Regions from separate parts of the Cupriavidus malaysiensis genome, predicted to be linked through region 4. Evidence: predicted binding sites of a transcription regulator. Region 4 holds the regulator's gene; each other region holds the start of a gene.

Region 1 (7,868 bases), 760 kb from region 4:
GTCGCGCAGGGCATAGCCGGTATTGTCCTTGCGCAGGCCACGCAAGCCGTCCCAGATCTCGCCGTCGGCGGTGACCACTTCCAGGCCCAGCGCCAGCTCGCGCGTATTGCCATAGCGCAGCACCTGGGTGCCGCCGGCATTGGTGCCGAGATTGCCCCCGACCGTGCAGCTGCCCTCGGAGCCGAGGCTGAGCGGGAACAGCCGCCCGGCCTCGCGTGCCGCTTCCTGCAGCCGGGCCAGCACGACGCCGGCCTCGGCGGTGATGGTGTCGTTGTCGGTATCGACCGCGCGGATGCGGTTCAGGCGGCCCAGTGACAACAGCACCGCGTGCCCGCTGGCATCCGGCGTGGCGCCGCCGACCAGGCCGGTATTGCCGCCCTGTGGCACGATCGGCGCGCGATGCGCGCGGCACAGGCGCACCACGGCGGCGACCTGGGCTGTGTCGGCGGGACGGACCACGGCCAGCGCGCGCCCGTGCAGGCGGCCGTGGCGGTCGGTCAGGTAGCCGGCGGTATCGTCCGGCGCGGTCAGCACATGCGCTGCGCCGAGCGCGTGGCGCAGGCTGGGAAGCAGGTCTTCCTTCGTCATGCTTCAGGTGTCCTGGCGCGTCATGGCTTCTTGCCCTCGGTGAAGACGGCGAAGTCAGCGGGCGCGGTGTCGTACCTGCCCTGCTGCGCCCGTGCATTGGCCGGCTTGATGTAGGCGCCGTCGGGCACGCCGGACTTGCGCGCGGTGGCGAGCAGGAAGCCCGAGCGGTGCCAGTCGCGGATCGCCTGGTCGACGAAAGCCACGGTGTCTTTCTCGCCGCGGCGGGTCCAGACCACGGTCGGCGAGGGGATCAGCTGTTCCTCGGTGGCCAGCGTGAAGTCCTTCCATTCCTCAGCGCTGGGGCCGTGCAGGGTGTGGTACAGGGCCGGCTGGATATGGACCGAGGCCGCGCAGGTGCCGCCCTTGAGCGCCAGCAGCGATTCCGGAATGCCGCGCAGGCCCTTGACGATGGCGCCGTAGCGCTCGGCCAGCGGACGGGCGAAATTGCTGCCCTGGGAGACGCAGGCGACCTTGCCGCGCAGGTCTTCCCAGCGCCGGATGCCGCTGCGCCTGGACACCACGGCGGCACCGCCGACCAGGTCGTAGGGGGTGGGCGCGAAGTCGAGGATCTCGCTGCGTTCCTGCGTCCACTGGATATTGGCCACCAGCAGGTCGACCTTGCCGGCCTGCAGGAACTGCACGCGCGTGGAGGCCGTGACGGGCACGGTTTCCAGCGTCACGCCGAGGCGGCGCGCGAGGTCGGCGGCGAGCTCGGTCTGGTAGCCGCCGGTCTTGCCGGTGGCGGTGTCGAGCTGGCCGAAAGGCGGGCTGGCGCCGTCGATGCCGACCGAGAGCTTGCCGCGCTGCTTGATCTTGTCGAGGGTGGCGTCGGCATGGGCCGCGCCGGCGCAGAGCGCCAGCGCGGCGCAGAGAAGGGGCGAAAGAAAACGGGAGGCGGTCATGGCTGCGGGGTGAGGCGGCCTGCCGGCGTGGACGGCGCGGCAGGCGTCAGCGGACATGCAGGCGGGCATGCAGGCGGACGCGAATCAGGAGGACTGCTTGAAGCGGGCCTGCAGTTCGGGCAGCAGGGGCTGCGGCGGCGCGATGCCCAGGCGTTTCTCGGTGGCGATCAGCCAGCCGCTGCGGTGCCATTCCCGCACGATCTTGTCGACCGCGGCGATGGTGTCGGCCTCGCCCTTGCGGGTCCACACCACCGAGGGCGCCGGCAGGATCTCGCTGGGGATCGGCGCTGCGTAGTCGGCCCACTCGGGATTGCCGCGCAGTTGCGGGTGGATCAGCGTGGCGTCGTGCACGGCTGCGACGCACTGGCCGCCGCGCAGGGCCAGCAGCGATTCGGCGGCGGTCTTGTACCCGCGCACGCTGGCACCGTACTGCTCCTGCAGCGGCTTGATATAGCTGCTGCCCTGGGATGCGCACACGGTCTTGCCGCGCAGGTCTTCCCACTGGTGGATGCCGCTGCGCTTGAGGACGGCCGCGGTGCCGCCGACGCGGTAGAAGGGCGTGGGCGCGTAGCCGAGCAGCTCGCCGCGCTCGGGGTTGTATTCCATCGAGGCGATCAGCAGGTCGACCTTGCCGGCCTGCAGGAACTGCACGCGGTTGGAGGGCTGGACCTGCACCAGTTCCGCCTCCACGCCCAGCCGCCTGGCCAGGTCACGCGCCAGTTCCGGGTTCCAGCCGACCAGTTGCTGGGTGGCGGGGTCGACCGAGCCGAACGGGCCGCCGCTGGCGCCGACGCCGATGACCACCTTGCCGCGCTGCTTGATGCGGTCGAGGGTGGCGTCGGCACGGGCGGTGCCCAGGGTCAGCAGGGAGAGCGCGAGCAGCGCGGCGGCACGGCGGGGCAGGGAGGGGGGGCGTGGCATGGTGGCGAGCAAGAAAAAGCAGATGCAGGAGGGGCGATGCTAGTGCCGCCGGGCCCTGCCACGAAGGAAGCATTGCGGATATCGATATGCGCCCGGGCGCGGCGCACCGCGCATATGCAAGCGCGATTTGCTTCGTTGCCGGCGCGTGCCGGCAGGCGCTATGTTGGCGCGCAGCAGCCGGCCCGGACGCCGGCGGGAGGACCGTGCCGGAACGGCCTCCGGCAGCGCGCGCGATGGCCGTCCAGGTCTTGCCCGGGCGGTGGCGCGCGTACCGAATCGGCGGCGCCTGCCCGGGCGGCCCGCCTGAGAACCCAAGGACCAAAGGAGCGCGGCCACCATGGCAAGACGCAATGAGCAGATGCGCCTCGGTGCATTCCTGTACCCCAGCGGGCACCATATCGCCGCGTGGCGGCATCCCGAGGCCAAGGCCGACGCGGGAATCGATTTCCGTCACTATGCCGCGCTCGCCCAGGCCGCCGAGGCGGCCAAGTTCGACCTGGTGTTCCTCGCCGATGGTGTTGGCACGCGCGGCGACGACGTGGAGTTCCTGAGCCGCACCGCGCACAGCTACCAGGCCCAGTTCGAACCCATCACCCTGCTGTCGGCGCTGGCTGCCGTCACCGAGCGCATCGGGCTGGTCGGCACCGCCTCGACCAGCTTCAACGAGCCCTATCACATCGCGCGCAAGTTCGCCTCGCTCGACCATCTCTCGGGAGGCCGCGCGGGCTGGAACCTGGTGACCTCGTCCAGCGAGCACGAGGCGCGCAACTTCAACCGGGTGCGGCACTTCAGCCACGAGGAGCGCTACCAGCGTGCCGAAGAATTCGCCGACGTGGTCAGCGGCCTGTGGGACAGCTGGGAGGACGATGCCTTCCTGCGCGACAAGGCGAGCGGGCGCTACTACGAGCCGGCGCGGCGCCACGTGCTGGGCCACCGCGGCCGGCATTTCAGCGTGCAGGGGCCGCTCAACGTCGCGCGTCCCCCGCAGGGGCAGCCGGTGGTGGTGCAGGCCGGCTCCTCCGAGCCCGGCAAGGAACTGGCCGCGCGCCGCGGCGAGGTGGTCTTCACCGCCCAGCAGACCCTGGAAGATGCTGTGGCTTTCTATGCCGATCTGAAGGGGCGGCTGGCCGGCCACGGCCGCCGGCCCGAGGACCTGAAGATCCTGCCGGGCGTGTTTCCGGTGGTGGGGCACAGCGAGGCCGAGGCGCGCGAGAAGTTCGAGCAGTTGCAGGCGCTGATCGATCCGGTGGTCGGGCTGGCGCTGGTGTCGGCCTTGACCGGGGCGGACCTGTCCGCGTATCCGCTCGACGGGCCCATCCCGGAGCTGCCGCCCACCAACGGCAGCAAGAGCCGCCAGGGCCTGATGCTCGACCTGGCGCGGCGCGAGAACCTGACCATCCGCCAGCTCTACCAGCGCGTGGCAGGCGCGCGCGGCCACTGGCAACTGGTCGGCACGCCGGCGCAGATCGCCGATGCGCTGGAGGAGCGCTTCCAGGCCTATGGCGCGGACGGTTTCAACGTGATGGCGCCGGTGCTGCCCGGCGGCCTCACTGACTTCATCGAACTGGTGCTGCCCGAGTTGCGGCGGCGCGGCCTGTTCCGCACTGACTACAGCGGCACCACGCTGCGCGAGCATCTCGGGCTGCGGCGGCCGCCGCATCCGGCCGCGCGGAGACGGGCCGACGCGGCGGATGCCGCCTGAGTCCGTGCGTGCCAGGCTGCCTGCCCGGTGCGAGGCAGCCTGGTCGCCGTTCAGTCTTCGGCGAAGGCAAAGCGCCCTTCGCTGACCAGTCGCGCCAGCGGCAGGCGCTCGTTGGGCTGCTCGCGCGCCTGTAGCGCCTCGGGCAGCAAGGACTTGTCGCCCTGCCGGCCGATGGCCACCACCGCTTCGATGGCGTAGTCCTCGGGAATGCCGAGCGCCTCGCGCAGGCGCGCCTTGTCGAAGCCGCCGATGCCGTGGGCGTGCCAGCCCGCCGCGGTGGCCTGCAGCGCCAGGTTGGCCCAGGCGGCACCCGCGTCGAAGGAATGCGTGGCGACCGGCTGCGGCTCGCTCTTGCCCGGCGCGGTCCAGGTCTTGCGCGACAGCACCGCCACCAGCACGGCCGCGCGCGCGGCCCAGCTCTGGTTGTACTCCGACAGCGAGGCGAAGAGCGGCTGCCAGTCCGGCGTGTCGCGCCGCGCATAGATGAAGCGCCAGGGCTGCGCGTTGTAGCCGGACGGTGCCCAGCGTGCGGCCTCGAAGAAGCGCAGCAAGGTCTGCGGCGCGATGGCTTCCGCCGTGAAGGCGCGGGGCGACCAGCGCTGCAGGAACAGCGGATCGATGTCGTGGTCGGCTTGGCGTGGCTGGGTCATGGAGGCTCCTTGGGGCGGATGAGGGATAGGGCGGTGGTCGCTGCTGCTGTGGCTTCTATCGCTGCCGCGGTTACCGTGCAGGTGGGAGCCTTGCGCAAGCCCGTGCAAAAGGGAAGCGGGAAATCCGCATGAGCTTGCGAGGAATCCTTCGAACGGTGCACGGCGGCTAGAAGGCACCTGCTGCACGGTGCCATGCCGTGCTGTGTGCTGCGCGACGGGCGCCTATGTAAATGCGAAATGATCAGTTCGCGCGTGCCGGGGGGGCTTCCTATACTTTGGCACTCGTTCGCAGGGAGTGCTGATGGCCGGCACCGCGCCGATCCCGGCCTCCCGCGCCCGCCCGATTTCCCTGGAGCCCAGAACAGATGAGCCTTCGCCCATTGCATGACCGCGTGATCGTCAAGCGGTCGGAAAACGAAACCCGTACCCAGTCCGGCATCGTCATCCCGGACAACGCCGCCGAGAAGCCCGACCAGGGCGAGGTGGTGGCGGTCGGTCCCGGCCGCCGCAACGAAGCCGGCGAGCGTATCGCGCCGGACCTGCGCGTGGGCGATCGCGTGCTGTTCGGCAAGTACGCCGGGCAGGCGGTGAAGATCGGCGGCGAGGAGCTGCTGGTGCTGCGCGAAGAGGACGTGGTCGCGGTGGTCGAGCGCTGAGCGCGTCGCGCGCAGCGGCAAGCCCCACGCAGAACGAAAGAAGCGATCGGGATCATCGGCACGATGGAGAACATCGGCACGATCGGAACCGGATCAGGAAGAAAGGACAAAGGAAAGCAGAGATGGCAGCGAAAGACGTAGTGTTCAGCGACGCAGCACGGGCCAAGGTGGTCGAAGGCGTCAACATCCTGGCCAACGCGGTCAAGGTCACGCTGGGCCCGAAGGGCCGCAACGTGGTGCTGGAGCGCAGCTTCGGCGGCCCGACCGTGACCAAGGACGGCGTGTCCGTGGCCAAGGAGATCGAGCTGCAGGACAAGTTGCAGAACATCGGCGCGCAACTCGTCAAGGAAGTCGCGGCCAAGACCAGCGACAACGCCGGCGATGGCACCACCACGGCGACCGTGCTGGCCCAGGCCATCGTGCGCGAGGGGGTGAAGTACGTGGCGGCCGGACTCAATCCGCAGGATCTCAAGCGCGGCATCGACAAGGCGGTGGCCGTGGCCATCGAGGAGCTGCGCCGCATCAGCAAGCCCACCACCACCAGCAAGGAGATCGCCCAGGTCGGCACCATCTCGGCCAACGGCGAGAGCGCCATCGGCGAGCGCATCGCCGAGGCCATCGACAAGGTGGGCAAGGAGGGCGTGATCACCGTGGAAGACGGCAAGTCGCTCGGCGATGAGCTGGAGGTGGTCGAGGGCATGCAGTTCGACCGCGGCTACCTGTCGCCCTATTTCATCAACCAGCCGGAGAAGCAGATCGTCGCGCTGGAGCAGCCCTACCTGCTGCTGGTGGACAAGAAGATCTCCAGCATCCGCGACCTGCTGCCGGTGCTGGAGCAGGTGGCCAAGGCCGGCCGGCCGCTGCTGATCGTGGCGGAAGACGTCGAGGGCGAGGCGCTGGCCACGCTGGTGGTCAACAATATCCGCGGCATCCTCAAGGTGGCCGCGGTGAAGGCGCCGGGCTTCGGCGACCGCCGCAAGGCCCTGCTGGAAGACATCGCCATCCTGACCGCCGGTACCGTTATTTCCGAGGAGATCGGCCTGACGCTGGAGAAGGCCGGGCTGCATGACCTGGGCCAGGCCTCGCGCGTGGAGATCGGCAAGGAGAACACCACCATCATCGGCGGGGGAGGCGAGGCGGCGCGCATCCAGGCGCGCGTGCAGCAGATCCGTGCCCAGATCGAGGAAGCCAGCTCGGACTATGACCGCGAGAAGCTGCAGGAACGCGTGGCCAAGCTGGCCGGTGGCGTGGCCGTGCTCAAGGTGGGTGGCGCGACCGAAGTCGAAGTGAAGGAAAAGAAGGCACGCGTGGAGGACGCGCTGCACGCTACCCGCGCGGCCGTGGAAGAAGGCATTGTCCCCGGCGGCGGCGTGGCGCTGATCCGTGCCCGCGCGGCCGTGCGCGGCGTCGCGGGAGCCAACGCCGACCAGGAAGCCGGCGTGAAGATCGTGCTGCGGGCGCTGGAAGAGCCGCTGCGGCAGATCGTCGCCAATGCCGGCGAGGAAGCCAGCGTGGTGGTGGCGCGTGTCGCCGAAGCCAGCGGCAATTTCGGCTACAACGCCGCCACCGGCGAGTACGGCGACCTGGTCGAGGGCGGCGTGGTGGACCCGACCAAGGTGACGCGCACCGCCCTGCAGAACGCGGCGTCGGTGGCGGGCCTGATCCTGACCACCGATGCGGCGGTGTTCGAGCTGCCCAAGGGCGAGGAGCCGAGCGTGGCACAAGGGCCGGGTGCCGGCGCCGGGCTCGACTTCTAGAGCACCCGTCTTTCCCTTTCTCCGCTGTTTCCCCGGGTGCCTGGCAGGCCCCGGGCCAACGCCCCCTCGGCTTCGCGGCCCAGGGGGCGTTGTTCTTGCAGGCCTGCGGCGCATCGGCCGGGCTGTCAAGGCTCCGTTCGCGTTTTGCGCGATCATCGCGCAAAATCTGCGTCAGCGGCCGGAATCGGGGTTATTTCGTAATGCCCGCCGCGCCGTTCACTGGCATGATGTAAAAAATCGAACGATCGTTCATAATTCGAACTTCCGGTATGGAGGCGAGATGCCGATCCCGGGGCGGCCGGTGTGCCGGTGCGCATCCCGCCGATGACGTTTGCGTGATCAGATTTCCGTTTGCAGCTTGTCCCGTATATCCGCTTGACCTCGCTTCCCATGTCCGCTGCCTCCTCCGCCACCCCCGGCTCCCCCCAGGCTTCTTCCGACCCGCGGCCCCAGGCCGGCAGGCCGGACGCCGCGCTGGATCCGCAGGTGGCGCAGCTGCTGGACCTGATCGCGCGCGCCAAGCGTCCGCCCATCAACGCGCTCGATCCGCTCGATGCGAAGATCGCCTACGAGAAGAGCGCCCCCATCCTCGATATCGCGCCGCTGCCCGTGCATCACGTGCAGGACCTGAGTGTGCCGGCACGCGACGGCCATGCCATCGGCGCGCGGTTGTATGCGCCGCGTGAGGCGAG
Region 2 (7,868 bases), 990 kb from region 4:
CGCTCGGCAACCTGATGATGCGCTTTCCCAAGGATCCCGACCCCAAGGGCGTCAACGGGGACCTCAAGAAACTGCTGAAGTACTCCCGTATCGGCTGACCGGACCGATGCGCCTGCTGCAACCGATGTCTCACCCATGCTGATCCAACTTGCCACCATCGGGGTCCTGATCGCCCTGATTCCCCTCACCTACGTGCTCGTCAAGGGCGATCGCAACAAGTACCGCAGGCTGGTCTGGATCACCGCTTTCCTGACGCTGGACCTGATCATGTTCGGCAGCTTCACCCGCCTGACCGATTCCGGCCTGGGCTGCCCCGATTGGCCGGGCTGCTACGGGCACTCGAATCCACATGCCGCGCTGGAGCCGATCCGCGCCGCGCAGACGGCTCTGCCGAGCGGACCTGTCACGCTGGCCAAAGCCTGGATCGAGATGGTCCACCGCTACTTCGCCATGGCGGTGGGCGTGCTGATCATCACGCTGGTGGTGCTGGCCTGGGTCAAGCGCCGTGAATTGCGCCAGTCACCCTGGTTCGCCAGCAGTGTGCTGTTGCTGGTGTGCGTGCAGGGCGCTTTCGGCGCCTTCACCGTGACGCAGAAGCTGCAGCCCATCATCGTCGTGACCCACCTGATGCTCGGCATGGGCCTGCTGGCCTCGCTGATCCGGCTCGGCTCGCGCAACGATCCGCCGCATGGAGTGGGCGCGGGTGCGGGGCTGTTGCGCTGGCCGGCCCGCATCGCCTTGCTGCTGCTGGTCGTGCAGATCTTCCTGGGCGGCTGGGTAAGCACCAACTACGCGGTACTGGCCTGTACCGACTTCCCGCTGTGCAACGGCCAGTGGATCCCGCAGATGGATTTCCGCCATGGCTTCACTCTGTGGCGGCAGCTAGGCATGACCGCCGACGGCGACTACATCCCCCATGCGGCGCTGGTGGCCATCCATTGGGTACACCGCGGCTTTGCCTTCGTGGTGCTCGCCTTCCTCGCCTGGTTCGCCCTGCGTGCGCGCCGCGTGGCGGGACTGGAGCGGGCCGCCGGCTGGCTGCTGGCGGTGCTGGCCCTGCAACTGGCCACGGGCCTGTCCAATATCGTGCTCGACTGGCCACTGGTGGCCGCGGTGGCGCACAACGGTGGGGCGGCGGTGCTTCTGCTGCTTCTGGTCCGCCTCCATTACAATATAGGGCTTGCGACCCGGCCTGCCGGCGCCGCCACCCGCGCCACAACCGCTGCGCGCGCGACATGAAGGACAAGACCCCTCCCGTGGCCACAGCTACCCAACCCCACCCAATCAGCCGCTTGCGTCACATGACGCGCCAGTATGCGGCGCTTACCAAACCGCGCGTGACGCAACTGGCCGTCTTCTGCGCCGTCATCGGCATGTTCCTGGCCACGCCGGGCATGGTGCCCTGGCCGGTGCTGCTGGGCGGCGCCGCCGGTATCTGGCTGCTGGCGGGCGCCGCCTTCGCCATCAACTGCCTGGTCGAGCAGAAGATCGACGCGCTGATGCGGCGTACGGCCTGGCGCCCCTCGGCCACCGGCGAGATCGGCACGGCACAGACGCTGGCGTTCTCGGCGGTGCTGGGCGGGGCCGGCATGTGGCTGCTGCACGTCTTCACCAATGACCTGACCATGTGGCTGACGGTGGCCACCTTCGTCGGCTACGCGGTCATCTACACCATCCTGCTGAAGCCGGCCACGCCGCAGAACATCGTCATCGGCGGCCTGTCGGGCGCCATGCCGCCGGCCCTGGGCTGGGCCGCGGTAACCGGCACGGTGCCGGCCGAGGCATGGTTCCTGGTGCTGATCATCTTCACCTGGACGCCGCCGCATTTCTGGGCGCTGGCGCTGTACCGCCGCGCCGACTACGCCAAGTCCGGCCTGCCGATGCTGCCGATCACGCATGGCGAGCGCTTCACCCTGCTCAATATCCTGCTGTACACACTGGTGATGATCGCCGCCACGCTGCTGCCGTTCATCTACGGCATGAGCGGCCTGATCTACCTGGTGGCGGCGCTGGTGCTGGGTGGCGGCTTTCTGTCCTACTCCTGGCGGCTGTACCGCAACTACTCGGACGAACTGGCGCAGCGCACCTTCCGCTTCTCGATCCTCTACCTGTCACTGCTGTTCGCTGTGCTGCTGGTGGATCATTATTTCAAGTTCGTGCTGCCGCTCTGAGCCAGCACTGCCCCCGGCGCGACACTTTGTCGCGCCGGGACGCGCCTGCATGCGGATGGGCGATACTCGCCAGTGTGATGAACCGAGCGGGAAGCGCATGGCCATGCGGATGGCCTGCATCCGGCCCGCTCCCCCGACGAACCCTGCAATGTCCAAGCCCCGCCCCTTCCCGTCTTTCTCCTGCTTCGGCCGCCTGCGGCAATATGCCGCAATGGCGCTGCTGGCTCTGATGCTGGCGGCTTGCGGGCAATCCGCTCCGAAGTTCCAAAACATCGACATCACGGGCGGCAGCGAATTCGGCAAGGATTTCAGCCTGGTCGATCATCACGGCAAGGTGCGCACGCTGGCTGACTTCAAGGGCAAGGCGGTCGTGATGTTCTTCGGCTACACGCATTGCCCCGACGTGTGCCCGACCACGCTGGCCGAACTGAAGGGCGTGATGGAAGCGCTGGGACCCGATGCCGACCGCGTGCAGGTGTTGTTCGTCACGGTCGATCCCGAGCGGGATACCCAGCAGTTGCTGGCGCAATACGTGCCCGCTTTCGATTCGCGTTTCCTGGGCATGCGCCCGGCCGACGAGGCGGCGCTGCAGAAAGTCACCAAGGACTTCAAGGTCTACTACGCCAAGGTGCCCGGCACCTCGCCCGGCAACTATACGATGGACCATTCGGCGGGCAGCTACGTGTTCGATCCGCAGGGACGGCTGCGCCTGTTCATCCGCCACGGCCAGGGGCCCGAGCCGATCGCGCACGACCTGAAACTGCTGCTGTCCTGATTGCGCCGCGCACTCGCGCAGGCAGGGGAAAACGCAGGCAGCGAAAAAGAAAGGGCCGGTTCACGGGGAACCGGCCCTTTGCCATTCCGCCCGGCGGACGCGCTGTGCGCGGCGCCGGCAAGGACGCTCAGGCGAAGGCCTGCAGCGCGCCCTTCATCTTTTTCATGGCCGCCGCCTCGATCTGGCGGATGCGCTCGGCGGAAACGCCGAACTCGTCGGCCAGTTCATGCAGCGTGGCGCCGCCCGAACCGTCGTCGTTGACGTGCAGCCAACGGGCCTCGATGATGCGGCGGCTACGCTGATCGAGCTTGCCGAGCGCCTCTTCCAGGCCTTCCACCTGCATACGGTCGCTGCGCTTGGCTTCGAGCACGCGGGTGGGTTCGTTGTGATTGTCGGCCAGATACGCGATCGGGGCGAATTCCTCTTCGCCGTCGTCGACCTGCCCTTCCAGCGCCAGGTCGCCGCCCGACAACCGGGTTTCCATCTCCATCACTTCCTCGGGCTTGACGTTGAGCTCGCGCGCAACGGCTTCGACCTGCTCGGGCGTGAAGGTGTTGTGGGTTTCCTGCTTGTGGCTGCGCAGGTTGAAGAACAGCTTGCGCTGGGCCTTGGTGGTGGCCACCTTGACCATGCGCCAGTTCTTCAGCACGTACTCGTGGATCTCGGCCTTGATCCAGTGGATGGCGTACGAAACCAGGCGCACGCCCTGGTCGGGATCGAAGCGCTTGACGGCCTTCATCAGGCCGATATTGCCTTCCTGGATCAGGTCGGCGTGGGGCAGGCCGTAGCCCAGGTACTGGCGTGCCACGGATACGACCAGGCGCAGGTGGGACATCACCAGCCGGCGTGCCGCATCGACGGAATCATGGTCGCGCAACTCGCGCGCGAGACGCTGCTCCTCTTCGACGGAGAGCATCGGGACGCGGTGGACCGCCTGGATGTAGCTGTCGAGGTTGCCCAGGTTGCCGGGCATGGCCAGCGCAAGGCTGGCGCCGCGCTGCGGCATCGCGGGCAGGGTGGTGGATTGGATCGAATCGGCAGACAGGACTGCGTTCACTCATTGGCTCCTTTTGCGTCCGGCCGGCGGGTTGCCGGGGGTGCTGTTTCCCTCGGGGAAACGCACTGCATTGCAACACATATTAGCACTCAAGCCGGTTGACTGCTAATTCGACTGGCAATGTGGTCAATAGTTCCAGGCGATTGCTATTTCAGAATGGATAGCATGCATTTGTATGGCGCATAACGCACTTCCCGGCGCGAGGGCCCGCTCGCGCCTAGCATTAGAGATGCGGATCGCCGCCTGGTTCTGCCCTTTCGGCCAATAGAGTGGGAGCGGCGGGCGGGAGCGGCGTTTACACTGCGGATGCGCCACTTCGCCGATGCCGTCTCCACGGTACATTCATTCCCAGGAGGATCTATGTCTGTCATCGAACACCTGCTCAATCCCCATGTCCGGGACCTGGGCGATTTCACCGTGCGCCGCGTCCTGCCCGCGGCGGCCGCGCAGACGGTGGGGCCCTTCATCTTCCTCGACCATATGGGCCCGGTGGCGATGCCGCCCGGCAAGGGGGCGGACGTCCGTCCGCATCCGCACATCGGCCTGGCCACGGTGACCTACCTGTTCGAGGGCGAATTCCTCCATCGTGACAGCCTGGGCAACGAGCAGGTGATCCGCCCCGGCGACGTCAACTGGATGACCGCCGGCCGCGGCATCGCGCATTCGGAGCGCTCGCCGCAATCCGAGCGGCCGGCCGGACCGCACCTGCACGGCATCCAGACCTGGGTGGCACTGCCGAAGGCCTACGAGGACGTGGAGCCCTCGTTCCACCACTTCGGCGCCGCCAGCCTGCCGCGGCTGGAGTTGCCCGGAGTGCGCCTGACGGTGATCGCCGGCGATGCCTTCGGCCAGGAGTCGCCGGTGCGTGTCTTCAGCCGTACGCTCTACGTTGCCCTGGAGATGGAGGCGGGCGCCACGCTGGTGATTCCTCCCGAGCATGTGGAGCGTGGTGTCTATGTCGTCGAAGGCGGCATCGCCGTCGATGGCGAGGCCATTCCGGCCGAGCACCTGGCGACGCTGGTGCAGGGGGAGACGGTGACACTGAGTGCCACGACGCGGGCGCGCGTGATGCTGCTCGGCGGCGAGCCGCTGGACGGCCGCCGCTTCATCTACTGGAACTTCGTGGCCAGCAGCAAGGAGGCCATCGAGGCGGCGGCGCAGCGTTGGGAAGACAATCTCTTTCCGCAAGTGCCAGGCGAGACCGAACGCATCCCGCTGCCGCCGCGCCGCCCGTCCTGACGGGCAGGGCGGCAGCCTTGGCCGGCGTCGCCGCCTGGAGGAGGGCGCAGCCCTAGACCGGGCTGGCCCAATTCACCTGCGCGCCATCGCGCAGGCAGGCGCGGATGGCCTCGACCTGGGCCGCGATGGGCGCCGGCACGGCTAGCTTGCCTTCCAGCACCGCGCGGATCCAGGCCACGGTCTGCTCGACGCTGGTGCCAGCCGGCAGGTCCGGCACGTCGGCAATGGAACCGGAGGCCGGCTCGACCAGCGTGCGCTGGTGCCCGTCGTGCAGCCAGTCGATGCGCCCGCCGCGGCGGGCATCGGCCACCACTTCGCCTTCGGTGCCGCGCGCCAGCAATACGTTGGCCGGCTCGTGCGAAAAGAAGTCGGTCAGCGTCTCGCGGTATTCCGGATGTGTGTAGCTGTACAGGCGCAGGGCTTCGGCCGGGCTGTGGCCACCCACCGGCTGCAGCAGCTTGACCACGGTGTGGGCCGAGTTGCGCAGGCCGACGATGTCGCGCTTGTCGAGCAGGCGGCTCAGTGCCGGCGACAGGACGTCGATCGGCAGCACCGCCAGCGGCAGCCCGCCGCCGCTGCCGCGCAGCCGTGTCGCGGCTTCGGCAGTGCTGGAGCACAGCGGCTCGCCCAGTGCCTCGAACAGTGCCAGGCTGGTCAGGCGTCCGGCGAAGTGCCGGATGCCGTGCACCAGGACCGGGGTGCCGGCGCGTGCCAGCAGCATGGCCAGCAGCGGTACCAGGTTGGGCTGCTTGCGGGCGCCGTTGTAGCTCGGGATCACTACCACCGGTCCATCCGGCCGCGCCGGCAGCGGCGCGCAGTGCGCATGGGCGGCCTCTAGCATGCCGCCCAGCTCGTGTGGCGCTTCGCCCTTGATGCGGTAGGCCATCAGGATGGCGCCCAGTTCGATGTCGGAGACGCGCCCGGCGAGCATGGCGTCGAACAGCGTGCGCACGTCATCGCGCGGCAGGGCCCGCGCGCCCTGCGCGCCGCGCCCGATTTCCTTGATGTATTTCGCCGCTGGAAAGGGCGTGGCGTGGCTTGTGGTGGTGGCGGGCTGGGTCATGATGCGGCGCTCGTGGGGATGCGCTTCATGATAGCGCAGCGCAACTGCGGCGCCGCATGCCGGACAGCACCCGGTGCTTTCGCGCGGTATGGGATTGTGCTGCGCGTGGCAGCGCGTGCCGGTGAGCCTGTCGAGCTTCACGCCGTGCCGAAGGCGTTCGGCGCGGTCCAGCATGGCTCGGCATTGTCTGGTAATGCCTTACGTATTTTCCCGTACTCATCATACGTCTGCCTGGGCCGGTGGGTCGCGCGGGTGTATGCTGTGGCCCTGCCGCGCGGCGGGTTTGCGAGACGCCGGTACCGGTGCCGGCGCGCCGCAGGCACAGAACAAGATTGGAGAGATGTATGACCGAATTCGTATTCGCCCCGCCGGCCCCGGTGGGTGTGCCCGTGCGCGGAAGCAGCGCCAGCTTTCCCGTGCGCCGCGTGTACTGCGTGGGCCGCAACTATGCTGCGCACGCGCGCGAAATGGGCTCGGATCCCGACCGCGAGCCGCCGTTCTTTTTCTGCAAGCCGTCGGATGCGGTCAGCTATGTGCCGGATGGTGTGCAGGGTGAGTTTCCCTATCCGCCGGGCACCTCCAACTGCCACTTCGAGATCGAGCTGGTAGTGGCGATCGGCAAGGGCGGCAAGGACATCGCGGTGGAGGATGCCGCGGCCCATGTGTTCGGCTATGCCGTCGGCCTGGACATGACCCGGCGCGACCTGCAGAACGAATCGAAGAAGACCGGCCGCCCCTGGGAGACCGGCAAGGCATTCGACCGCTCGGCCCCGATCGGCCCGATCGTGCCGGTATCGGCGATCGGCCATCCGCACAAGGGGGCCGTGACGCTGAGCGTGGACGGCGCCGAGAAGCAGCGCGGCGACCTCTCCGACCTGATCTGGTCGGTGCCCGAGATGGTGGCCTACCTGTCGCGCCTGTTCGAGCTGCAGCCGGGCGACCTGATCTTCAGCGGCACGCCGGAGGGCGTCGGCGCGGTGGTGAAGGGCGACGTCATGCAGGGCCACGTGGAAGGCGTGGGCGACCTCGTCGTCAAGGTGGTCTGAGCCATGCTGCAGCTGTACAGCTACTTCCGCAGTTCGGCCTCGTTCCGCGTACGCATCGCGCTGCAACTCAAGGGCCTGCCCTATGACTACGTGCCGGTGCACCTGCTCAAGGACGGCGGCCAGCAGCTCAAGCCGGAATACCGCGCGCTGAATGCCGATGCGCTGGTGCCGACGCTGGTCGACGGCGACCATGCGCTGACCCAGTCGCTGGCCATCGTCGAATATCTCGACGAGCTGCATCCGCAGCCGCTGCTGCTGCCGGGCGACGCGCTCGAGCGTGCCTACGTGCGCGCGCTGGCGCTGGAGATCGCCTGCGACATCCATCCGCTCAACAACCTGCGCGTGCTGAAATACCTGAAGCACACGCTGGGTGTGTCGGAGGAGGCCAAGGACGGCTGGTACCGGCACTGGATCGAGCAGGGTTTCGCCGCGCTGGAGATCGCCCTGGCGCGCAGCGGCCGCGTCGGGCGCTTCTGCCTGGGCGACACGCCTACGCTGGCCGATGTCTGCCTGGCCC
Region 3 (7,868 bases), 420 kb from region 4:
CGGGGCCTTCGTCGCAGGCAGCGTGCTGATCCTGGTGCCGTGGCAGCTGCGGAACATCGAAACGCACATCAGTGCCCAGCTGGCGCGGCTACCCGACACACCAGCGGACCGGCGCAGCATCGTGTTCCTGTTCGTCGATCGCAACACGGTCCTCGACGACCTCGTGCAGAACGACCCCTTCCTCCGGGGGCGATCGGTCCGCATGATCGGCAGGGGCGAACAGGAAGACGGAAAATTCCTTCGCAACGCACACATCGCGGCAACCCCGCTTCCCGCCACCGAACTCGGGCAAGTCTGGCTGATCGGGCCATGAAGCACGGCGCCGCCACGGCTGCCACGGCCGGGCGCGCGAACGTGAAGGACGGCCGATCGCTTGCACGCGGAATGGCCAGGGCGGGGGCTGAAGCGCCGATACAACGATGCACGGAAGCTGTCCTGTCGGCTTGGCTTCACGACGGTAATATGGAGGCTGTCAGCCCTTGCGACGCCGCAAGTGGAACAAGAACAGAACAGCTTCCGGTGAGATCGGCGGGCAGCGCACGACGCGGTCCCCCAGGCCGGCCCATCGACGGGGAAGGAAACTCCACACCATGCCAGAACGTCCGCCCACGGACGCAGGAACCGTTGCCGTGCCCAGGCCTCTCGGCCTGCGCGACTACGCCGTGGAAGCCGCGCTGCGGCTCGCCACCTCGCTGCTGTTCGCCGCCTTCGCCTATGCCGCCGCGCAGCAATGGCTGGCCGACCCGAGCCGCATCACGCTGCTGCTGATCGTGCTGGCGGAGTTCGTCACCATCGCCATCGCCCTCACGGCGCGGGTACCGGAGAAGCGCGACTGGAGCCCGATCTCCGTCGCCTGCGCGATCGCCGCCACCTACTACTTCCTGTGGATCCAGCTGGCGCCGGGCATCCACCTCGTGCCGGAAATGGTCGGCGTGGCCCTGCAGGCCGCGGGCATCCTGCTGCAGATCGGCGCCAAGCTCACGCTGCGGCGTGCCTTCGGGCTGCTGCCGGCGAACCGGGGCATCGTCTCGGGCGGCCCCTACCGCCTCGTCAGGCACCCGATCTATCTCGGCTACTTCATTTCCTACATCGGCTTCCTGCTGGTCAACTTCGGCCTGCAGAACCTGCTGGTGTACGCCGTGCAGCTGGGGCTGCTGGCGGTGCGCGCGGTGCGCGAGGAACGGCTGCTGAGCGCGGATCCGGCCTACCGCGCCTATCAGGACAAAGTGCGCTACCGCGTCGTGCCTGGACTGTTCTGAGGCGCCGGCCCGGCATCCAAAGGCCGGCGCGGAGCCTCGCGCCCCTGGATGCCGCGCCCGAAGCCGGCCTGCCGCCGCGCGCTCCCCTCTGCCGGCGGCATACGCAGGACGCGGCGGCCGCCCAAACAAAAACCCCCGCGGGTTCGCACCCGCGGGGGTTTTTTTCAGACAGGCTGCCGAAGCCGGCAGTCCGGCAGATTTACATCATGCCGTCCATGCCGCCCATGCCGCCCATGCCGCCCGGCATTGCCGGAGCCGACTCTTCCTTCGGAGCTTCGGCCACGGCGCAGTCGGTGGTCAGCATCAGCGAAGCCACCGAAGCGGCGTTCTGCAGCGCGGTGCGGGTCACCTTGGTCGGGTCCAGCACGCCCATTTCCACCAGGTCGCCGTACTCGCCCGAAGCGGCGTTGTAGCCGTAGTTGCCCTTGCCTTCGATGACCTTGGCAACGACGACCGACGCTTCTTCACCGGCGTTCAGCACGATCTGGCGCAGCGGCTCTTCCATTGCGCGCAGCACGATCTTGATACCGGCGTTCTGGTCGGCGTTGTCGCCGTTCAGGCCAGCGATGGCAGCACGGGCACGCAGCAGGGCCACGCCGCCGCCGGGGACAATGCCTTCTTCCACGGCTGCGCGGGTAGCGTGCAGCGCATCTTCCACGCGTGCCTTCTTTTCCTTCATTTCGACTTCGGTGGCTGCGCCGACCTTGATCACGGCAACACCGCCGGCCAGCTTGGCCACGCGCTCTTGCAGCTTTTCACGGTCGTAGTCCGAGGTCGCTTCTTCGATCTGGGCGCGGATCTGCTTGACGCGCGCTTCGATCGAGGCTGCGTCGCCGGCGCCGTCGATGATGATGGTGTTTTCCTTGCCGATCTCGATGCGCTTGGCTTGGCCCAGGTCTTGCAGGGTCGCCTTTTCCAGCGTCAGGCCGACTTCTTCAGCGATGACGGTGCCGCCGGTCAGGATGGCGATGTCTTCCAGCATGGCCTTGCGGCGGTCGCCGAAGCCCGGAGCCTTGACGGCGGCGGTCTTCAGGATGCCACGGATGTTGTTGACCACCAGGGTCGCCAGGGCTTCGCCTTCGACGTCTTCAGCGATGATCAGCAGCGGGCGGCCGGCCTTGGCCACTTGCTCCAGCACCGGCAGCAGGTCGCGGATGTTCGAGACCTTCTTGTCGAACAGCAGCACGAACGGGGAGTCCAGCTGGACGACTTGCTTGTCCGGGTTGTTGATGAAGTACGGCGACAGGTAGCCGCGGTCGAACTGCATGCCTTCCACGACTTCCAGCTCGTCGGCCAGCGACTTGCCGTCTTCGACGGTGATCACGCCTTCCTTGCCGACCTTGTCCATCGCCTCGGCGATGCGCTCGCCGATCGAGTTGTCGCTGTTGGCGGAGATCGCGCCGACCTGGGCGATTTCCTTGCTGGTGGTGGTGGGCTTGCTCAGCTTCTTCAGCTCTTCCACGGCAGCGCCGACAGCCTTGTCGATGCCGCGCTTCAGGTCCATCGGGTTCATGCCGGCGGCCACGTACTTCATGCCTTCGCGCACGATCGACTGGGCCAGCACGGTTGCGGTGGTGGTACCGTCACCGGCGTTGTCGCTGGTCTTGGAAGCCACTTCCTTGACCATCTGGGCGCCCATGTTCTGCAGCTTGTCCTTCAGCTCGATTTCCTTGGCCACGGACACGCCGTCCTTGGTCACGGTCGGGCCGCCGAAGCTGCGCTCCAGCACCACGTTACGGCCCTTCGGGCCCAGGGTCACCTTCACTGCGTTGGCGAGGATGTTCACGCCTTCGACCATCTTGGCACGGGCGGCGTCGCCGAACACTACGTCTTTAGCTGCCATGTTCTGTTACTCCGAATCTTGGATGGATCCCCCATGCGGGAGACCGGGAATGTTGGATAAGTCTGAGAGACTCAGGCGTCCCGCCGCGGCGGGCGCGTCACAAGCAGGGCCCGGGCGCACGGCGCCCGGCAGCCGCATTACTTGTTGACCACCGCCATGATGTCTTCTTCGCGCATGACCAGCAGTTCCTGGCCATCCACCTTCACGCCCTGGCCGGCATACTTGCCGAACAGCACGCGATCGCCCACCTTGACGTCGAGGGCAATGGAGTTGCCCTTGTCGTCCTTCTTGCCGGGGCCAACGGCCAGCACTTCGCCTTGATCGGGCTTCTCGGCAGCATTGTCGGGAATCACGATGCCGGATGCGGTCTTGGTTTCGTTGTCCAGACGCTTGACGATCACGCGGTCGTGCAAAGGACGCAGATTCATACGGACTCCTTAGTACAAGTGAGTTTTATTTCACAAATTGAGGCCGCCAGCACGGACGGCCAGCAGAATTGGCTCGCCGGATCAAGCTGTTAGCACTCCCACCGGACGAGTGCTAATTATAGGGACGGGGGTTTACGTTTTCAAGACAAGGCCTGAATGGGGGTTTTCCCGGAGAGGCCTTGGATAGGGGTAGGCGGGGGTAGGCAGGTGTCGAGATTCGCTCAGCCTTGAACTTTGTTCACCCGACTTTGAACTGACACGCAGCTTGACCCGCCCCTACCACGGGTTCCATCCATATCCCTTCGATGTCGCCCGGCCTGCCCATCAGACCGGCGCAGGTCACAACCCCGGCCACGGAGGCGGCCAACGCCGACACTGCGGGGCAGACGCGGGCTAGCGGCATTGGCGGGCGGAACTGGCGGCATCAGGTTCACGAGCCCTGGAGATAGGTCAAGGGCTACGGTTTCGCTGCTTCCAACGATTTCAGGCTGTCAGGCAGCTCGATCTCCGGCAGCGGCATGTCGTTGAGCCGCTCGATGGTCGATGGCGCAATGCCCAGTGCGGCCAGTACGAGACGCATCAGGTCTCGCAAGTGCTGGCGCTCCGCCGCGCCGGATAACACCGTCTCGATGCTCTGGTAGATCGCGCCTACCACGAGATCCCTGGCCGCGCGGTCGTGCGTGAAATGCGCCATGCCTCGTTCGCGCGCGCTAACGAGATCGCGCGGCAGGTAGATGTCAGTCAGCCGCCCCGTCGCCTCGCTGCGCCCCCCTGCCCGCGCGATGAACCTGCCCCAGGCCGGATGGCACACGGCCACTTCCATGTAGATCAGGCACCCCACCCAGACCCGCTCGACCGGATCGTCGATCTGTCGCACACAGTCCTCGATGCGGGCGATCACCGCGTCGCTCAATTCCGACGTGACGGCGGAAAGCACTTCGCTGGTGGTCTTGAAGTAGTTGTAGAAGGTGCCGCGCGCGACGCCCGCCGCGGCGAGGAAGTCGTCGATCGACGCTGCGTCCGGCCCCTTGGCCGCGAACACTTCCACTGCCGCGCTGAGCAGCTTGCGCCGCGTCGACTCGCGCCGTGCCGCGCCGGTCCGCACACGATGATCCTCTTTGGCCGCTTCGCTCGCGGCCAGCCCCGCGCTGTCGCCCGACGCCCTCATCGCGACCCCTCGGGTTTCCCCCATTGCGTGAAGCAATTCGTCAAGTTGACAATTAAGTATGAATTGTACTGATTCGTCATTTTAAGATCTTACCTGATCCGGGAGAAGACATGGAGGCAGACCAGTTCGTGGATGTGGCGATCGTCGGTTATGGCCCCACGGCCCAGTTGCTCGCGCTGATGCTGGGGCGCGCGGGGCGCAGCGTGGCCGTCGTCGAGCGTTGGCCCGATCTCTATCCGCTGCCGCGCGCAGTCCACTACGACCACGAGATTGCCCGCCTCTTCCAGGCTTCGGGTGTCATCGATGATATCAAGCGCATTGCCGAGGCCTCCGACCGCTACCAGTGGTGCAACGCCAACCATGAGGTGCTGATGGACTTCCGCTGGGAGGGCCAGGGTCCGAGCGGCTGGCCTGTCGCCAGCACCTTCGCGCAGCCGGAGCTCGAAGCCGTGCTCGACCGCCACGTCAAGCGGCTGCCGAACGTCACGGTACGCCAGGGCTGGTCGGCCACCGCGCTGCGCGAAGAAGCCGAGAGGGTGGAGCTCGATATCGAGGCCGGCGGGCTGGTGGATGGCCGGTGGGTCGGCAGCGGCGAAACCGGCAGGATCCGCGCGCGCTACCTGGTGGGTGCGGACGGCGCGAACTCGATGGTGCGCAACGCTCTCGGCATCGAGTTCGAGGACCTCGGCTTCGCGTTCGATTGGCTGGTGGTCGACGTCAAGCCCCTGCAGCAGCGCGAGTGGATGCCGAGAAGCTGGCAATTGTGCGATCCCGCGCGGCCCACGACGATCGTCTCGGGCGGCCCGGGCCGCCGCCGCTGGGAATTCATGCTGCTGCCCGGCGAGACCCCGGAGCAGATGAACCAGGATACGGTGGCGTGGGAGCTGCTTGCCCGCTGGGACATCACGCCCGACAACGCGCTCCTCGAACGCCACGCCGTCTACACCTTCCGCGGTCGCTGGGCGAAGTCATGGCGCAAGGGCCGCGCATTGCTGGCCGGGGATGCGGCACACCTGATGCCGCCGTTCGCCGGCCAGGGCATGTGCAGCGGCCTGCGCGATGCGGGGGCGCTCGCGTGGCGACTGAATGCGATCCTCGACGGCAAGGCCGGCGACACCCTGCTCGACAGCTACGGCCCCGAGCGGCTGCACCACGTGCGCGAATTGATCGACTTCTCGATCGCGCTGGGCAAGGTCATCTGCATCACCGATCCCGAAGCGGCCGCCGCGCGCGACCGCGAGATGCTGGCCGCGCAGGCCACGCCCGGTTTCCGGCCGCCCGAGGCGCCGCAGCCGCGCCTGGGCGCGGGCCTCTATGACCCGCACGCGCCCGGCAGCGGCTGGCTGGCACCCCAGGGCATGGTCGAGTCCGGCGGCCGCCGCGGCCTCTTCGACGACGTGTTCGGCAACGGCTTCGCCCTGATCGCCAGCAACCGCGAGGTCCTCGACAAGCTCAGTCCGGCCAACCGCGCCGGGCTCGACAAACAGCAGGCGATCATCGCCCATTTCGGTCCCGGCGGCTTCGCCGACCTGCAAGGCGTGTACGCCGATTACTTCGACCGGCATGGCGTGGAAGCCGTGCTCGCGCGCCCCGATTTCTACAGCTTCGGCGCGGCACGCAGCGCGGACGAACTCGACGCGCTCGTCGATACCTGGCGCCACGCACTGCAATGCGCCTGAATTCCATCCCACGACAGGAGACACCATGACGCAACAACGCAGGCGCGACCGCCTCGGCATCCATTCGATCGGCGAGTTCCGCATGACCGTGCCGTCGCTCGACGACGCGAATCGCTTCTACTCGGCATTCGGCCTCGACGTGCAGCCCGACGGCGACACCGGCCTGCTGATCCGCACCTTCGGCTCGCCGCACGTGTGGGGCCGGCTGCGCCAGGGCGCGCGCAAGAAGTTCGAATGGCTCACGCTGCATGCCTTCGAGGACGACCTGGAGGCGCTGCGCGCGCGCACACTGGAGGCCGGCGTCGCGCTGATCGATCCGCCCGCCGGCGCCGATGCTTCCGGCTTCTGGATCCGCAATCCGGACGGCCTGCCGTTGCAGATCCGCGCCGGCGTGAAAACCACCTTGGACGCGGCTGCCCATGCGAACCCTCCGCTGCCGGTGGACGGCACGCGCTGCGCGCCGTACCGGCGCAACACGCCGCGCGTCGAGCCCTCGCGGCTGTCGCACATCGCACTCGCCACCACGAGCGTGCCCGCGCAGATCGACTTCTGCGAGCGCGTGCTGGGCCTGCGTTTGTCCGATCGATCGGGCGACGGCGTGGCATTCATCCATGCGCCGCACGGCGGCGATCACCACTTGCTCGCCTTCGCGGCGAGCCCCGCGCCGGCCCTGCACCACCTGAGCTGGGACGTGCCGACCATCGAGGAAGTGGGGCTCGGCTATATGCAGATGGCCGCCGCCGGCTACCGCAACGGCTGGGGCGTCGGACGTCACGTCCTCGGCTCCAACTATTTCTACTACGTGCAGGACCCGTGGGGCAGCTTCTCCGAATACAGCGCCACGATGGATTACATCCCCGCGTCGGTCGACTGGGTTGCCGCCGACCACGCGCCCGAGGACGGCATGTATCTCTGGGGCCCCGACCTGCCCGCCATCTTCGCCGGGAGCCCGGAAGGCGACGCCTGACGACTCGCCACCCTCCATCCAATCATCCGTCACACCAGGAACACAAGGAGCACAACATGAAGCTCGTCACTTTCCAATGCCGCGGCCATCGCTCGATCGGCAAGGTCGAAGGCCGGCAGGTCATCGACCTGCCCGCCAGCGATCGCGCGCTGCCGTCCACCATGCTCGAACTGCTGCAGGGAGGCCCCGCACTGATGCAGCGCGCCCGCGACGTGCGCCTCGAAGACGCTGTGACCTGGCCGCTCGCCGACGTGCGCCTGGACGCACCGGTGCCGAACCCATCGAAGTTCCTCGCCATCGGCATGAACTACCGCCGCCACGTGGCAGAGGCAATCGCGGCCGGAATCCAGGTGCCCGACAGCCAGGTCTGGTTCAACAAGCAGGTCTCGTGCGTGACGGGGCCGTTCGATCCGGTCCACATGCCGAAGGTGTCGGACAAGCTCGACTATGAAGCCGAACTCGCCGTGGTGATCGGCCGGCGCTGCCGGCATGTGCCGGCGGAAGAGGCCGCGTCGGTGGTCGCC
Region 4 (7,868 bases):
CGCCGGCAGCTGGCGCCAGCAGGGCGGCCGCGACCGTCGCGGCGGCCACGGCGGCGGCCTGACCCAGGCGCCGGCGCCATGGCGCGGCCACGTCGTGTCTGCTGCTGGAAGGGGCCCACGATGTGCTTTGCATCTTCTTCTCCTTGCTCCCTGGCAATGTGCTGTCCTGCATGCCCTACGTGTCCTGCGCCAGCACCTGGCCGGCCTCCCGGGTGGTGCTGCCCGTCGTGCGCATCCCGGCTCCCGGCATGCTGCGGCGCCTCGCTGTGCGCAAAGCGCGCCGACGGCAGCCAGCGGGATATGACAAGCCGGTGACCGGCCCGTGACAAGCCGGCGTGGCGGTCAGTCCGGTGGCATCTCGCGTGTTTTCGGCATTTCGCGGTTAGGCTTGAGCAGGCGGTCCGGCTCGGCGACTTCCACGCGCGGCGCAGCGCGCAGGCGTTCGAGCGCCTGGTCGAGCGTGGCGTCGGCGTTATCGCTGATGGCGGTGACCAGCCAGACGCCGCCGGACATCGGGCGCTTGACGACGAAGCGCGCCGGCCCCTGGATCTCGGCCAGCAGCTTGCCGGCCTCGACCGAGTCGTTCACGGCGGGCGGGCGGAAGCGCACCATGATGTCGCCGAGCGAGCGATCGGCGGTGATGCCGCCGGGCGGCGGCGGCACGGGCTTCGACTGGGCCTGGCAGCCCGTCAGGCCACCTAGTGCCAGCGCCAGGGCCAGGCCCAGGGCACCGGTGAGCAGCGGGCGGACCAGCTTGCGGGTCGACATGGTTCGGATCTCCTGAAGGGGGGTAGGGGGCGCCGCGGTGGCAGCGGCGTCGGCCGGGTCAGACGGCGGCCCGGCGCGGGCGGCGGCCGTCCTTGCTGCCGTGGGTGGCGCTGCCGCCGCGCGCGCCTTGCGCCAGCATTTCTTCGGCATGCTGCAGCGTGGTCGCTGTCACCGTGGCGCCGCCCAGCATGCGCGCCGTCTCGTCGACGCGTCCGCCGGCATCGAGCACGCGGATATGCGAGCGCGTGACCGCGCCGCCGGGGCCGGATGTGGTGGCCTTGCTGACCAGCAGGTGGCTGCCGGCCTGCGCCGCCACCTGGGGCAGGTGGGTCACGCACAGCACCTGGCGGCTGCGGCCGAGCTCCTGCAGGCGGCGGCCGACCACCTCGGCGACCGCGCCGCCGATGCCGGCATCGACTTCGTCGAAGATCAGGGTGGGGGTCGGCGCGGCCTCGCTGGTGATGACCGAGATCGCCAGGCTGATGCGGGCCAGCTCGCCCCCCGAAGCGACCTTGGCGAGCGGGCGCGGGCTGACGCCGGCGTGGCCTGCCACCAGGAACTCGACCTGCTCCAGGCCGTGGCTGAGCCCGTCCTCGAGCGGGTGCAAGGCCACGGCGAAGCTGCCGCCCGCCATCGACAGGCCCTGCATGGCCTCGGTGATGGCGGCCGACAAGGCCGCGGCGGCCGCCTTGCGCGCATCGCTGAGGTGATGCGCGATGGTCAGGTAGGCGGCGCGCGCCGCGGCTTCGCGTGCCATCACCTTGTTCAGGTCCTGCGCGGCCTGCAGGTCGTCGAGCTGCTGGCGGCGTGCCTGCAGCTCGGCGGGCAACTGCTCCGGCGGCAGCCGGTACTTGCGCGCCGTCGCGTGCAGTGCCTGCATGCGCTCCTCGACCGCCTGCAGCCGCTCCGGGTCGAGTTCGAGGCGGTCCACGTAGCGGGTCAGCGAGTGGGCGGCTTCCTCTGCCTGCACCTGGGCGGGCTCCAGCGCCGCCAGCACGTCGCGCAGGGCCGGGTCGATATCGGCCAGCTGGCGCAGCCGCTGGACGATGGTATTGAGGCCGGACAGCACCGAGCCATCGGCTTCGGAGAGTGCGTCGAGTGCGGCGCGGCCGCCGTCGATCAGGCCGGCCGCGTGCGACAGGCGGTTGTACTCGGACTGGATCTCGTCCCACTCGCCCGGCAGCGGTGCCAGCTTGTCGAGCTCGCCGACCTGCCACTCCAGGCGCTCGCGCTCCAGCTGCATCTCGCGCGACTGCTGCTCGACCGTCTCGCGCTGGCGCACGCAGGCGCGCCAGGTGCGCCAGGCCTCGGCCACGGCGCCGGCCTGGGCCGTCAGCCCGGCATGGGCGTCCAGCAGCAGGCGCTGGGCATCGGGACGCAGCAATTGCTGGTGGGCATGCTGGCCATGGATGTCGACCAGCTGGTCGCCGACCTCGCGCAACTGCGCCAGCGTGGCGGCGGCGCCGTTGATGAAGGCCTTGCCACGGCCGCTGGCGTCGACCGTGCGGCGCAGCAGCACGGTGCCGCGCTCGTCGCCCTCGCCAGCCAGCTCGCGTTCGCCGAGCCAGGCATCGAGCGCGGGGTGCGTGGCGAAGGTGGCGCTGACGCTGGCCCGTGCCGCGCCTTCCCGCACCACGCCGGCATCGGCGCGCTCGCCCAGCACCAGGGCCAGCGCATCGATCAGGATCGACTTGCCGGCGCCGGTCTCACCGGTGAAGACGGTGAAGCCGGCGGAGAAGTCGAGGTCGAGCGCGTCGACGATGACGAAATCGCGGATGGAAAGGCTGCGCAGCATCGTTCTGGGTGGCGGGTCAGGTGCAGGTCAGGTGCAGGTCAGGTGCAGGTCAGGTGCAGGTCAGGTGCAGGTCAGGTGCGAGCAGGGGGCGGAAGGCGAGGCGGCTCAAAGGCGATTGTCTTCCGACGGATACTCGTGCCAGTGCAGCTTCTTGCGCAGCGTGGCGTAATAGTTATAGCCGACCGGATGCAGCAGCTTGATGGTCTTGTCGGAGCGGCGCACCACGATGCGGTCGCCGGGCAGCAGCGAGGTCAGCGACTGCATGTCGAAGTTGACGCTGGCGTCGCGCGCGGTGGCCACCTCGATGGTCACCTCGGCATCGTGCGGCAGCACGATCGGGCGGTTGGACAGCGCGTGGGGTGCGATCGGCACCAGCACCAGGCCGGACAGCGTGGGATGCAGGATCGGGCCGCCGGCCGACAGGGCGTAGGCGGTGGAGCCGGTCGGCGTGGAGACGATGAGGCCGTCCGAACGCTGGTTATACATGAAATAGCCATCCACCGAGACGGCCAGCTCCACCATGCCGGAAATGCCGGAGCGGTTGACCACCACGTCGTTGAAGGCCAGCGCCGAGAAGATCTGCTCGTCGTCGCGCACCACGCGCGATTCCAGCAGCATGCGCGTCTCCGCCTCGTAGCGGCCGGCCAGCATGTCGGGCAGCACCGACTGGACGTCTTCCAGCGGGATGTCGGTCATGAAGCCGAGCCGCCCGTGGTTGACCCCGATCAGCGGCACGTCGTGGCCGGCGAGCTGGCGGGCGATCCCCAGCAGCGTGCCGTCCCCGCCCAGCACCACCGCCACGTCGGCCTCGCGGCCGATCTCCTCCGGTGCCAGCGCCGGATAGCCGGTCAGGCCGGTGGCCAGCGCGGTATCGCGCTCGAACACCACGTCCTGGCCGTTCTTGAGGATGCAGGAAGCCAGCTCCTCGAGCCGCGCCTCGATGCCGGCAGTGGAGTAGCGGCCGATCAGGGCCACGGTGCGGAAGGGCGCGCGGGCGGCGCCAGGCTTGGGGTGTGCGGACATGCCGGGATTAGACCATACCGCCGTGACCATTGTCAGCATGGCCTGCCGCCGCGGCGGCAGGCCGTTGCGCGATACGCCCCATCCGGTAAAAGTTGCGTAAAATCGGGGCACTATGGATGAACGTTCGAAAACGCTGCTCAAGACCCTGATCGAGCGCTACATTGCCGAGGGGCAGCCGGTCGGCTCGCGGACCCTGTCCAAGTACTCGGGGCTGGACCTGTCGCCGGCCACCATCCGCAATGTGATGTCCGATCTGGAGGAGATGGGTTTCATCTCCAGTCCGCACACTTCGGCGGGCCGCGTGCCCACGCCGCGCGGCTACCGTCTGTTCGTCGACTCCATCCTGACCACCAAGGCGCCCGAGGGCACGCCCGCCCGCAGCGAACTGGCCGAGCTGATCCAGGACCAGCTCAGCGGCCAGCAGCTGGCCCCGCAGCGTATCCTCAGCAGTGCCGCGCGCACCCTGTCCAACCTGTCGCACTTCGCCGGCGTGGTGATGACGCCGCGGCGTGCCCAGGCCTTCCGGCAGGTCGAGTTCATGCGCCTGTCGGCCAAGCGCATCCTGCTGATCATCGTCACCCCCGAGGGCGATGTGCAGAACCGCATCATCCAGACCGAGCTGGCGTATACCCCGGCCCAGCTGGTGGAGGCGGCCAATTTCTTCAACTCCCACTACGCCGGCATGAGCTTCGACGCCGTGCGCGACCACCTGCGCGGCGAACTGCAGGCGCTGCGCCTGGACATGTCGCAGCTGATGCAGGCGGCGGTGCAGGCGGGCAGCGACGCCATGGCCGAGGAGGATGAGCAGGTCTTCATTTCCGGCGAGCGCAAGCTGCTGGAGGTGGAGGACCTGTCGTCCAGCATGGACAAGCTGCGCCGGCTGTTCGACGTGTTCGAGCACAAGACCAGCCTGCTGCAGCTGCTCGATGTATCCAGCCATGCCGAGGGCGTGCAGATCTTCATCGGCGGCGAGAGCCGGCTGGTGCCGCTGGAGGACATGGCGATCATCACCGCACCCTACGAGGTCGACGGGCAGATCGTCGGCACGCTGGGCGTGATCGGTCCGACCCGGATGGCCTACGACCGCGTGATTCCCATCGTCGACATCACCGCCCGGCTGCTGTCCAGCGCACTCAGCCAGAGTTGACGTTCGTCCCGTGCCGGCGCGCGGCGACCGGCCGGGCCCGTACCCGGCGCGCGCGGGCGCGCCAAACCGGAATTGACATGACGTTTTCGCCAGAACCGGCCTACCAGCACGGCCAGGTGACGCGTACCGCGATCCTGCTGGTCAACCTCGGGACCCCGGACGCGCCGACGCCCAAAGCGGTAGGGCGCTACCTGAAGCAGTTCCTGTCCGATCCGCGCGTGGTCGAGATTCCCCGCGCCGCCTGGCTGCCCATCCTGTACGGGGCCATCCTGCCGCTGCGCTCGCGTGCTTCGGCGCTGAAGTATGAGTCGATCTGGCTGCGCGAGGCCCATATGACGGGTTCGCCGCTGCTCGTATACAGCGAGCGCCAGGCGCACGCCCTGCAACTGCTGCTCAACCAGCATGGGCACGAGGTGACCGTGGCCTGCGCGATGCGCTACGGCAACCCGTCGATCGCGTCGGTGATGGAAGCGCTGCGCCGCCAGGGCGCCGAACGGGTGCTGGTACTGCCGATGTATCCGCAATACTCGGCCAGTACCACCGCGACCGCCTTCGACGAGGCCTTCCGTGTGCTGGCCGCCTGGCGCAACCAGCCGGAGCTGCGCCTGGTCAAGCATTTCCATGACCATCCGGCCTATATCGGCGCGCTGCACCAGCAGGTCGGCGCCTATTGGGCCCAGCACGGCATGCCGGACTTCGCGCGCGGCGACAAGCTGATCCTGTCCTTCCACGGCCTGCCGCGGCGCATGCTCGAGCTGGGCGATCCCTATCACTGCGAATGCCTGAAGACGGGGCGGCTGCTGGGCGAGGCGCTGGGCCTGCAGCCCGGGCAGTACCAGGTGACCTTCCAGTCGCGCTTCGGCCGGGCGGAGTGGCTGCAGCCCTATACCGCGCCCACGCTGCGCGAACTGGGCCGGGTCGGCGCCGGCCGCGTCGACGTGTTCTGCCCGGGCTTCCCGGCGGACTGCATCGAGACGCTCGAAGAGATCGCCATCGAGGGGATGTCCGTGTTCCGTGTGGCCGGCGGCAAGGATTTCCATTTCATTCCCTGCCTCAACGATGCGCCGGCCTGGATCGCCGGCCTGGCCGAGATCGCCTTGCAGCACCTGCAGGGCTGGGATCTCCGTGCGCCGCATCCGCACGAACTCGAAGCCCGGCGCACGCGTGCCCAGACCCGGGGGGCTGCCGCATGAATGTCAGTTTCGAGCCGGAGGCACGGCTGCGCATCGACAAGTGGCTGTGGTGCGCGCGCTTCTTCAAGACCCGCTCGCTGGCAGCGGAGGCTGTCGAGCGCGGGCGGGTGCAGGTCAACGGTCAGGGCTGCAAGAGCTCACGCGAGGTGCGGCCGGGCGACACGGTGGTGTTGGAGGCGCATGGACAGCGTTGGGAAGTGCTGGTGAAAGGCATCGCGGCGGCACGCGGGCCGGCGCCGGTGGCGCAGTCGCTCTACGCCGAGAGCGAAGCCAGCCAGGCGCGTAGGCAGGCCGAGGCGGAGCGCCGCCGCCTGCATAGCGAACCCGCCGCGCAGTGGCACGGCAGGCCGACCAAACGCGATCGGCGGCGCATCGACGGACTCGGAGACTGAGACGGATCGTGCCGACCCGCTCAGCGCAGGTGCTGCACGATATAGTGCTTGAAGATGGCCTTGCCGCTGCCGTATTCGGTGTCGCGCGGCGTCAGCGCGCCGGACGCGCAGATGAAAACGGTCATCGCCGACAAGGCGGCGAGCAGGCAGATCGCGATGACAGGCAGTTTATGCATGGCAATCCCTTCGGCATGGACCCGCAGGCAATGCATCCGCGCCCCCCGTTATTTTTATCACTTTATTCAAAACCATCTTAGTAGGTGCGGTGCAGCATGGCAACACGGCGTTGATTGCACTGGACGGGGCTTTGTAACCGCGTGTTTCAACGGCTGCCGGCGCGACTCTTGAAAATCGCCCGGCTGCCTCCAGTTGGGGGTTAGACTTGCCGATTGACCTCCCAACGGCCGCGCCAGGCGCGTGCCGTGCTTTATTTACGGATCGACATGGAAGAACATAAGCAGACGCCATCCCCGACGACGCCCGCGGGCGAGGACACCAGCAACGCGGCGCCGGCCCAGGCCGAGGCCGCCGTGGTGGAGGATGTGGCGGCACAGATCGCCGCTCTCGAGGCCAAGGCGCGCGAGCACTACGACATGTACCTGCGCGCGACGGCCGAGGGCGAGAACATCCGCCGCCGTGCCCAGGACGACGTGTCCAAGGCCCACAAATTCGCCATCGAGAGCTTCGCCGACTACCTGCTGCCGGTCATGGACAGCCTGCAGGCGGCGCTGGCCGACGGTTCGGGCGACATCGCCAAGCTGCGCGAAGGCGTGGAACTGACCGCGCGCCAGCTCAGCAATGCCTTCGAGAAAGGCAAGGTTGTCGAACTCAACCCGGTCGGTGAAAAATTCGACCCGCACAAGCACCAGGCCATCTCGATGGTGCCTTCGGAGCAGGAACCCAATACGGTGGTGGCGGTGCTGCAGCGCGGCTACCTGATCGCCGATCGAGTGCTTCGTCCGGCACTCGTTACGGTGTCCGCCCCGAAGTAAGCCACGCGCAGGGCGCGCCGGTCGCGCCGCGGCGCGGGCGCCCCGCGGCGCCAGCAAGACGCCCGGTGCCGGCAGGCCCGGGCGTTTTTTCATGCCGGTCGCCGCCTCGGGCGGCTTTTCCCCGGGAGGGAATCCCATGTGCAGCGACACCAGCCGGCCCGATCGCCGCGAGCAGCGCGGAGGTCCCGAGCATCTCGACCATCGCGCCTTCGACCTGCTCGCCATGCAGGAAGTGGACGGGAGCACCATCGATGCAGCCCTTGCCGCTGCCGGCGAGCGGATGGTCTGCCTGTTCTGCTGGGGCGTCGATTGTTTTAACTGCGAGATGGCCAAGCGGGCCATGCTGGCCAATCCCGAGCCGATCCGGGCGCTCGATCTCCGTTGGCTGCACGCCAATGTCTATGCGCATCCCGAACTGGGGCAGCGCTTCGGCCTGCATGGCATTCCGGTCTTCCTGTTCTTCGAGGGCGGCAGGAAACTCGGACGGGCCACCGGCTGGCACGGCCACGGCCAGTTCGCCGCCGCCGTCGCCAATGCGCGCCTGAAGGCCGCCGGCAA

What was found. The regulator HrcA, encoded in region 4, represses chaperone genes, less so after heat shock. The targets are predictions, from matches to a motif close to TTAGCACTCNNNNNNNNNGAGTGCTAA.
Region 1: groES (co-chaperone GroES) is a predicted target of HrcA. The motif match lies at 5,039-5,065, and genes of this name have one in related genera.
Region 2: rpoH (RNA polymerase sigma factor RpoH) is a predicted target of HrcA. The motif match lies at 4,086-4,112, and genes of this name have one in related genera.
Region 3: groES (co-chaperone GroES) is a predicted target of HrcA. The motif match lies at 3,620-3,646, and genes of this name have one in related genera.

What each region holds. Positions count from the first base shown of each region.
Region 1 is NZ_CP017754.1:2,559,463-2,567,330, reverse strand. Features, by position in the region: gene BKK80_RS11330 (FAD-binding oxidoreductase) at 1-588, opposite strand, end outside; gene BKK80_RS11325 (transporter substrate-binding domain-containing protein) at 609-1,490, opposite strand; gene BKK80_RS11320 (transporter substrate-binding domain-containing protein) at 1,575-2,411, opposite strand; gene BKK80_RS11315 (LLM class flavin-dependent oxidoreductase) at 2,749-4,113, shown strand; gene BKK80_RS11310 (nitroreductase family protein) at 4,164-4,763, opposite strand; gene groES (co-chaperone GroES) at 5,129-5,419, shown strand; gene groL (chaperonin GroEL) at 5,542-7,176, shown strand; gene BKK80_RS11295 (alpha/beta hydrolase) at 7,567-7,868, shown strand, end outside.
Region 2 is NZ_CP017754.1:807,321-815,188, forward strand. Features, by position in the region: gene BKK80_RS03495 (SCO family protein) at 1-98, shown strand, start outside; gene BKK80_RS03500 (COX15/CtaA family protein) at 136-1,239, shown strand; gene BKK80_RS03505 (heme o synthase) at 1,236-2,171, shown strand; gene BKK80_RS03510 (SCO family protein) at 2,383-2,946, shown strand; gene rpoH (RNA polymerase sigma factor RpoH) at 3,074-3,952, opposite strand; gene BKK80_RS03520 (pirin family protein) at 4,364-5,242, shown strand; gene ybiB (DNA-binding protein YbiB) at 5,295-6,305, opposite strand; gene BKK80_RS03530 (fumarylacetoacetate hydrolase family protein) at 6,650-7,351, shown strand; gene maiA (maleylacetoacetate isomerase) at 7,355-7,868, shown strand, end outside.
Region 3 is NZ_CP017754.1:1,376,722-1,384,589, reverse strand. Features, by position in the region: gene BKK80_RS05955 (hypothetical protein) at 1-313, shown strand, start outside; gene BKK80_RS05950 (methyltransferase family protein) at 591-1,259, shown strand; gene groL (chaperonin GroEL) at 1,459-3,102, opposite strand; gene groES (co-chaperone GroES) at 3,240-3,530, opposite strand; gene BKK80_RS05935 (TetR/AcrR family transcriptional regulator) at 3,988-4,722, opposite strand; gene mhpA (bifunctional 3-(3-hydroxy-phenyl)propionate/3-hydroxycinnamic acid hydroxylase MhpA) at 4,809-6,377, shown strand; gene BKK80_RS05925 (VOC family protein) at 6,403-7,344, shown strand; gene BKK80_RS05920 (fumarylacetoacetate hydrolase family protein) at 7,401-7,868, shown strand, end outside.
Region 4 is NZ_CP017754.1:1,796,583-1,804,450, forward strand. Features, by position in the region: gene mprA (MprA protease, GlyGly-CTERM protein-sorting domain-containing form) at 1-133, opposite strand, end outside; gene BKK80_RS07820 (hypothetical protein) at 343-768, opposite strand; gene recN (DNA repair protein RecN) at 827-2,563, opposite strand; gene BKK80_RS07830 (NAD kinase) at 2,669-3,586, opposite strand; gene hrcA (heat-inducible transcriptional repressor HrcA) at 3,699-4,733, shown strand; gene hemH (ferrochelatase) at 4,811-5,926, shown strand; gene BKK80_RS07845 (RNA-binding S4 domain-containing protein) at 5,923-6,318, shown strand; gene BKK80_RS37055 (hypothetical protein) at 6,339-6,494, opposite strand; gene grpE (nucleotide exchange factor GrpE) at 6,762-7,310, shown strand; gene BKK80_RS07860 (thioredoxin family protein) at 7,534-7,868, shown strand, end outside.